2 regions of the Brevibacillus sp. 7WMA2 genome follow, and region 2 is predicted to be linked to the other one. Evidence: riboswitches for the same ligand, from Rfam matches in the RefSeq annotation. Region 2 holds a riboswitch; the other holds the start of a gene.
What was found. Region 2 has a riboswitch for cyclic di-AMP ahead of GOP56_RS13795 (CAP domain-containing protein). Riboswitches for the same ligand answer to the same signal wherever they lie in the genome.

Region 1: another riboswitch for cyclic di-AMP. It lies ahead of GOP56_RS19460 (C40 family peptidase); the one in region 2 lies ahead of GOP56_RS13795 (CAP domain-containing protein).

The regions. Positions count from the first base shown of each region.
Region 1 covers NZ_CP048799.1:4,501,889-4,506,321, forward strand. The annotation lists gene GOP56_RS19450 (sensor histidine kinase) at 51-1,430, opposite strand; gene GOP56_RS19455 (response regulator transcription factor) at 1,434-2,159, opposite strand; gene GOP56_RS19460 (C40 family peptidase) at 2,362-2,814, opposite strand; cyclic di-AMP (ydaO/yuaA leader) riboswitch at 2,821-2,959, opposite strand; gene GOP56_RS19465 (LiaF transmembrane domain-containing protein) at 3,333-3,764, shown strand; gene GOP56_RS19470 (PspA/IM30 family protein) at 3,809-4,433, shown strand, end outside.
Region 2 covers NZ_CP048799.1:3,307,134-3,311,566, reverse strand. The annotation lists gene GOP56_RS13805 (MATE family efflux transporter) at 1-662, opposite strand, end outside; gene GOP56_RS13800 (MerR family transcriptional regulator) at 776-1,609, opposite strand; gene GOP56_RS13795 (CAP domain-containing protein) at 1,798-2,580, opposite strand; cyclic di-AMP (ydaO/yuaA leader) riboswitch at 2,587-2,752, opposite strand; gene GOP56_RS13790 (sigma-54 interaction domain-containing protein) at 3,200-4,433, shown strand, end outside.

The sequences.
Region 1 (4,433 bases), 1.2 Mb from region 2:
TATAGTGACCTTCTTAGTCGATTATCCTGTAGGAAAAACGATTGGTTCTCCTAATCCTGTGGTACAGGTATATCAGGAGCTGTTTTTTTCTGTTTAAGCGGAATGGTTACGGTAAAGGCGCTTCCTATACCTACCTGACTGCTTACCGTGATTTTTCCAGAATGCCGTTCAACAAGTCGCTGGCAAATTGTTAAGCCTAATCCTGTACCACCACTATTGCGATTACGTGATTTTTCCGCACGGTAGAATTTGGTGAAGATTTTCGATAAATCTTCTTCTGCGATACCGTCCCCTTTATCAATGACAGAGAAGCTCACCTCATTGTTTCCCATATCACAGGTAAACAGGATACTTCCATCAGGCTTATTATAATGTATCGCGTTATTTAGTAGGTTTTCTAAAACACGTCGTAGCTTTTGCTCATCCGCCTCCATATGTAAGGAATCAGAAACGCGGAATTTACTGGAAAAGCTGATGGGGCTTTGCTCCAGACGGGTGGCGTATTCCTCAGCGATGTTGCTAGCGAATGTTCGGATATGAATACGAGTTAGGTTGAGTGGAAAACGACCCATCAATTGATTATGATCCTGTAGCTCATCCAATAGGTTTTCCAAATCAAGAGCCTTGTCTTCTATTTTTGCCATTTGCTTCTGTATTCGCTCAAGATCGGTAACCCGACCTGAAGCAATATAAGAGGCATACCCCTTGATTGTAGTTAAAGGCGTGCGAAAATCATGCGCAATCGCAGCCATCAATTCTTGTTGTCGTTCCTCGACAAAATTGAGCTCTTCCACCATGTCATCGAAATAGCGGAATAGTTGCCCAAATTCATCGGTAGATTGATAAGAAAAGGCAACATCTCGTTTGCCTAGCTTAATTTCCTGAGTAACACGAGAAAGCTCATTAACAGGGCGGAGTATCCAACGAATGACCACAATAAATAGAATAATACCTATGAAAATTAAGCTGACATAAATATACACAATGATCATGGTAACTCCTTTAGAAGAGAGAATATCATAATCATCTGTATAAAATCGAACAACAGTCCTACCTTGTACAGGAGCACTACGATCAATGGAATACTCTGCTATTACCTTTTTTAATCCTTTGCCTTTTGCATTATAGGCTTCGGAGGTTTTCGTGGTAATGGCATGTCCATTCTCATCCTCTACCACAATCGTATACATCAGGTCTTCTGGTAACTGTTTCGTTAATTCTTTTAATTCATTGGGATCTTTAAACAAGGAACGACGAATCACTTCATTAAAGCTGACTCTCTCAGCCACTTCTTTTCCCAGCAAAAACTGCTCGTGGCGATCTGTTTTAAGCTGATCCACAATAATGTTTTGAAAAACAAAGCGATAGGCCAAAATATGAATCACGATGACAGCTAAAAAGGCGAGCAGTATTTTATTGCTGATTTTCACGAATTAGATACGCTCCCCAATAAAGACGTAACCAGTTCCCCATTGTGTTTTAATAAATGTGCGTTCAGTTTCTAGCTTTTCGCGCAGGTTCTTAATATGTACCGTAACAGTATTAAGTGAGCCATAACCATAGCCCCATACGCGATCATAGATTTGCTCTCGGGTAAAAACAATACCTGGATTCTCTGCTAGAAAGGTTAATAATTGAAATTCTTTTGTAGATAAATCAATTTTATTTTCCCCTACATAGACAGAGTAAGTTTCCTTATGAATTTCCAACCCTTTGAATTTTAAGATGGTGAGAGCTGAATTTCCAGCTTCCTTGTCTAGTTGTTCATTCTGGGCAGTTAATTTTCTCAAACGGTCATAGCGGCGAAGATGAGCACGGATGCGAGCTAACAATTCTTCCGTATCAAAAGGCTTGGTGATATAGTCATCAGCACCGATTTCTAGTCCTACAACTTTATCTACTGGTTTACCTTTTGCACTTAAGAAAATGATAGGCATTTCCCGTTCACGGCGAATTTGCGCGCATAGTTCATATCCGCTCATATGTGGCATCATGATATCAAGTAAAATGAGGTTGGGGGTTAGCCCGCTATCTAGCTTTGCAAGTGCTTCTTCTCCACTATTAGCATGAGAAACGTCAAAACCTTCATTCTCAAGAATATCTTGGAGCAGATCGACAATCTCTTGGTTATCGTCCACGACAAAAATATGATCTTTCAAGGGAGACCCTCCTAGTTTCTACGAAATGCAGTTAATTTCATCATATCATGGATAAGGGTGTATGGCACAATTAAATATAAGGAAAGATATAGTCTTATCATGTGAGCTGGTACTAATTATAGTCAGAAAAAGCCAGAGACTCATGTCCCTGGCTTTTGTATAAAAAGGTTGTGCTTCTTTTTCAGCTTCAGTGAAAAAGATTTTAGTCTTCCATTTCTGGAATTGCTACACGTTTAGCGCCTACGTATTTTTTGCTCCAATAGTAGGGATCATCAAGGCTTGTCTTCGTTACTCCAATTCCTGTTTCCGAGTGAGCAAACATATTGTTTCCAATATAGATGCCTACGTGTGAGATGCTTCTTCCATTCGTGTTAAAAAACACTAAATCTCCTGGTTTCAGGTCTTCTCGATCTACTGATTCCCCGATTTCAAATTGGGCAGAAGAAGAAGCTGGAAGTTTTGCACCTAAAGCCCCAAACACGTATCCAGTAAATCCGGAGCAATCAAAACCGTAAGTAGATTTACCGGCTGCTTTGTAAGGTACGCCATACAAAGGATTGATGGTCTTGTCTAATGAGTCGGAGGATGCGAATACAGAACCTCCACCCACGGCTAGTAATGCAGTCGTTAGTATGGAACACACAAACTTACGCAACGAAAGAGCCCCTTCCTTTTAAGCCTCCGAGGTTAGCTGATGGGTTCGGTCGAAAGGTTTCCCTAAGCTGTTTTGAAAGAACAGCTATTCACCCCAAAGTTTGGTTCCCCCGTTTCCATTGTCTGGAATTCGGCTAATTTTCGATTTTTTTTTACACAGAGAGATTAAATTCTACTTTCGTCGCGATTTCCCTTTTTTTTATATTAAAGTTCACCATTTCGACATATTTTTGAGTAATCTTTTTGGAGAATACCCGTCTTATCTATTTTTGATAAGAGTGACATTTCTCTTCTATTTTCTATTAGTAGAAACAAGGTGAAAATTTCTGTCGTTTCCTGTTGCTTTATCTAATTTTCCTATCCATGTAATAGGGTAATCTATCTTTCCTTTCAAGGATGGACATTCTCTCCGACTCAGGGCTGAGTCGAAAACCATCCGCTCGCCCGTTATAGATTATTTCAGGGTCGACTACAATAAGGTCATGAACAACAAGCGAATGAAAAAAGGAGGGAAAACACTTGCAAGGGCAATCCGGAAAATTATTTCTGGGGCTTACGCTGATTGTCGTAGGGGTACTGGTATTGCTTGACAAACTAGGGCTAGGAATCGACAGGTTAATCCCCATGTTTATCGCAGGACTGTTAATGGTCTATGGTTGCAAAAAGGTGTTAAGCGCTGGCTCAACAGGAAATAAAGGATGGGGAATATTTGTTTTCCTCTTCGGGCTATTAATGCTCTTAAATAAATTGAGCTTGCTATTTGGTTGCTTGCTAGCAATTGCGATCATCTACTTTGGATGTAAGCTTATGAAAGGCCAACGACATACGGCTCCGTATGAATCAACTCCATCGATGTGGGAGAGAGAATGGGCCCAAAGTGTATTGCGTGAAGATAAGCTAGATCGTTGGGAAAACGAGTTAAAGAAACGTCAACATAAGGATTTGTTTTGATTACAAAAACCAAAAAATGATAAACTCTAAGGAGGAATTCTAAAATGAGTATTTTTAAAAGACTGCGTGATGTAACGGTGGCTTCCGTAAATAATGCGATTGATTCCATAGAAGATCCGGTTGTTATGCTTACACAATACATGCGTGATATGGAAGCGGAGATTGGTCGAGTAGAAGTAGCGGTAGCTCGTCAGGTGGCTCAGGAGAAGAAATTCCGCCAACAATATGAAGAGGCGAATACTTTAGCAACTAAACGCGAGCGCCAAGTGATGCTTGCTCTTACTGAAGGCGAGGACGAATTGGCTAGACGTGCTTTATTGGATCAGAAGACATACGAATCACGTGCACTCGAATTAAAAGAATTATTGGATTCGTCTAGTAATGCTGCCCAGCAAATGCGTGAAAAATTAGCTGAACTAAAAGAAGAGTTCTATAAAATGCGTGCTAAAAAGTATATGTTAATGTCCAGAGCTCAAGTAGCCCGTACACAAAAGCAAGTAAACTCTTATGTAACAGGCATAGGTGTTGAAAATGCGGCTCGCGGTTTTCATCGTATGGAGGAAAAAGTAATGCAGATGGAAGCGGAAGCTAGCATGAGTGGTATGTATGAGGACTCTGAATACCACCGTTCATTGAAAAAGCTGGACAAAAAAGACGAGTTAGATTATG
Region 2 (4,433 bases):
GTGCTACCTTTCTTCCAAAAGTGGGTAAGTAGCACTAAAAATCCGATAGCAGCCGATAAGATCGTAGCGTAGGCCGCTCCCTTTACACCCATTCCCATCATGAAAATAAAGATATAGTTAAATAGTATGTTCAGAACCGATGTGACGATTAGGCCCATCATCGCTAGCTTGGGGTTTCCATCATTACGGATAAAAATGCTCAGGATGTTTTCTAATACATAAACGATCCCGAAGGTTAACAGCACATGTAAATAATCAAGTGCATAAGGCAGGATTGTCTTGTCAGCTCCAAAAATATAGGCTATTTGTTCGATATGTGTTAAGCAAACAGCCATGATGAGGCTAACCAATAGAAGTGCCAGTGCAAAAGATTGGGTAAAAATCTGGCGAGCGTGTGTTACTTCATTTCTTCCCAAGGCAGCCGAGTAGAGAGTAGCTCCACCCATTCCAATCCAAAGAGAGATAGAAAGGAAGATAGAAAAGGCGGGTACGGAGATGTTTACCCCGGCTAATCCTTCTGGTCCCACCCCGCGGCTAACAAATACTCCATCCACAAAAATATTAATCGACATCAGTAACATGCCGAGTACAGAAGGGATGAGATAAGAGATGAATAGCTTTGGTACGGGGGTCTCCCTTAGTTTAATTGCTGCGTCTGTCATAATACGACCTCCTTGTGATAGCTCTTATTGTAAACCTTCAAGCTACTTGAAACTCAAGGGGGCGTAGAAATTTTTTTGTTTGCGAGTCAATAAATTTTGTTGAAATCAGTGATTTATAAGGAGGATAGAGGCTGAATTGGGATTTGAATTTCAGTAATAAATTCATCCGATTCGCTGGTGATAGACAAATCTACAATGCCTAGCTCATAGGATTTGTCTGTAATCTCATAATGACACTGTTTGATCGCTGAAAGGAGGCGTTCATATGACTGATCAAGCTGTTCGTAAGGCCCATAATGCATTGTACATGCATACAGACCGGCAGGAATACTGGCATAGCGCTCTTTATCGACGGGGAGATCATCAATCATAATAAATAAACTGTTGTAATCTTGATAGTCTCCTTTGAGGATGGCGGATTTGGACACAGAGGTACCGATATCACCAGCAAATAAGGATACCTCTAAAAGCTGAAGATCGCTTTGCAAGGTATTAAGGTGATATTCAAATTCTTCATCAGAGAGTTCTGCTTCCACGACTATGGAGTGAATATATCGCTTTGGTAACTCTTTAAATACCACGGAATCATCCGGTTTATCTACGCCTTGTTTAATGGTTGTGATCTTACTTTCCAAGCGATTTAACATGTAGACAATTTCCTGTTGTTTTTGTTGAAGAGATGTTCTTTGCTTTTCTAGGATGTCCAAAGCCAAATCGGGTGTACGTTCATCCATAAATCTTTTAATCTCTTGTAGGGGAATCCCTAAATGGCGAAAAAACTTAATAGAAGTCAAAGTAGAAAATTGGTCAATGGTGTAGTAACGGTACTGGGTTTTCTGGTCAATAGTTTTGGGCTGAAAAATGCCCTTTTCATCATAATAGCGAAGCGTTGATTCCGCGATACGATGCATACGAGCCATTTTGCCAATTGTAAAGCGATTTTTCATAACAGATTCCTCCGGTTCGGGTACACGTTTCCTCTTGTGTTCTAGTAATACATTATCTTGTCCTGTTATGCAAAATCAATTAAGTCAAAGAAGCATATAAAAAAGACAGACGAAATGATGAATTTCGCCTGTCTTTATGAGATAACATGGATAGAGGCTTTGTTGCTCCTCTATTTTGAGAGCATTGCTTATCCGATGAATTCTTGTACCCAGTAACCGTTGTAGTATCCTACTCCGATTTTTGTGAAGGAAGAATTCATGATGTTTTCACGGTGTCCGTCGCTGCCCATCCAGTCTTTCATTACTTCTTCAGCAGAACGTTGGCCTTCAGCGATGTTTTCGCCCGCTGTTTGGTAGGAAATCTTATACTGATCCATCATGTTAAATGGAGATCCGAAGGTTGGGCTATCATGGTCGAAATAATTGTTGTCTGCCATGTCTTTTGCTTTGTCTGTTGCCATTTTAGCTAGCTCTGTATCCATGCTAAGTGGTTTCAGACCAGCTTTAGCACGTTCTTTGTTTACGATATCTACTACTTCGTTCACCATTGCACTTGCGTCAGCAGATACGTTTTCTTTTGAAGCTTTATCTTTTCCCTCTTGTTTCATAGAAGGTTTTTTCTGTTTGTCTACAGAAGCTTCATCGGAATCGTCAGCAAATCTGTTTTCAATCTTTGGTGCAGAAGGTGATTTAGTATCCGAATCTTCGATGTTTTTGAACTTTTGAAAAATGGAGTTGTCCTTATCTTTCGTTTGATTCAATAGGCTATTTAATAGATCTGTAGGAAGACAATCCTTGGATTTTCCTTGCTTTTGATTAAGTAATTCAGTCAATGAAGTAATATCTTGTTTGGCAGGTAGATTTTTTACCGCGCATACTGGGGAAGCAGCAAATGCAGACGTAGCGACACCGCTCACTGCCATTCCTACTGCCAATGCAAATACCGTTTTAGACATCCAATTTTTCTTCATTTTTCATCGCTCCTTTTTTTTTACCTACGAGGTTAGTTGTCGGGTTCGGATTGAGGATACAACCCTACGCAGCATTTATGTGTGATTCACCCCAGGTGGCTAGCATAAGCCTTACACCATCGGTCATCCCCCGCACTTCTCATGATTTGGGAAGTTTCGGCAAACTCAGAATAACAAAGTTGCAAGCACGGAAAAAGCGGTAGATAACTGGTAAAAGTAGATAAAAATTCCTATTAGAATTTGATGAGAAAAGGAGGAATAAGGAAGAGATCAAGCGGCTAAAGGGATGAAGCTGGATCAAAATGATAGAAAATGAAGACCATGGGAATAGGTAGTTTGGAAAAAAAACAGCACATTTGTTATGTGGAGGAGGAGAGCGAAGCAGATGAAGCAGGAATAAATTAGGATTAATTGTAAAAAACATCCTCCTATCAAAGCCTACTATAAGACAAGCTGGATGATGGAAAAGTCAAATAGGAGGTTCATTTTAGAGTAAAAATCTGAAAATTGAAAGTATGTAAGAAGAGTGAAGAGGGGTACTAGGAGGAAACAAACCTATAACTAATGGTAGATAAAAGGAAGAATATCATTTGTTACGATCTAGAAGGAGGGTTGACTAATGGTTTTTCAGACCGCAGCATCGGCGGAATACCTAAAACTAGTAGAGGCTGTATTTGAACAAGCATATGAATGTATAGTGGTCACTAATCCAGAAGGCATCATTCTAATGATGAATCATACATATCGGAATTTCATCGGGATAGCTAATCCAATCGGCAGACATGTTACTTCAGTCATTGAGAATACGCGCATGCATATAGTAGCTAAGACCGGATTAGCTGAATTGGCTGAGGTTCAACGGATTAACGGCCGTGATATGATAGCGAACCGTGTCCCTATTTATCGGGATGGGAACATGATTGCTGTGCTAGGAACTGTTATGTTTCAGGATGTGCGGCAGCTTCACGCTTTGTCTGCTACTGTCGATCAATTAAAACAAGAATTAGATTACTATAAAGGCGAATTGCAAAGAAAGCTGGGAGCAGTTTATCGTTTTGAACAGATTGTTAGCACCAGCGACTTAATGAATAAATGTAAGGAATTGGCGATGAAGGTTGCTAAAAGCAATACAACTGTACTTATTACGGGAGAGAGCGGGACGGGCAAAGAACTATTTGCGCATGCTATTCATGCGGCAAGTCAGCGAGCGATGGGACCATTTACAGGAGCTTTGCGCAAAGGGAAAAAAGGAAAATTTGAGCTAGCTGATCGAGGTACAATCCTGCTAGACGAGGTTGGGGATATGCCACTCGCTCTACAAGCCAAGCTCTTACGCGTTTTGCAAGAAAAAGAAGTAGAGCGAGTCGGAGCAAGTCGACCAATCTCGTTAGATGTACGAGTGATTGCTTCTACGAATAAAGATATGTTTGCTTTAATGAAAGCGGGAAAGTTTCGCGAGGATTTATTTTACCGCTTGCACGTTGTTACCCTTACCATACCGCCGCTTCGTGATAGGCTAGAAGACTTGCCGCATTTGGTAGAGAGTATACAAGAGCAACTGATGGAGTCAACGGGGATTGTTCTGAAAGGGATGGATGAAGAGGTATGGGAGCTGTTGCGTTATCACCGCTGGCCTGGCAACGTAAGAGAGCTGCGCAATGTATTGGAGCGTGCCATGCATATGATGGAGGGGAGTTGGATTCGGGCCGAGCATATTCTGCTGCCAACATCCACATCAGGAAACCCAATGGTACAGAGTAGCCTTCCTATTCTTAAAGATTGGTTAGCAAAAGCTGAACGAGAGGCGTTGCTACGGGCCGTTCAACTAACTGGGGGAAATAAACGGGAGGCAG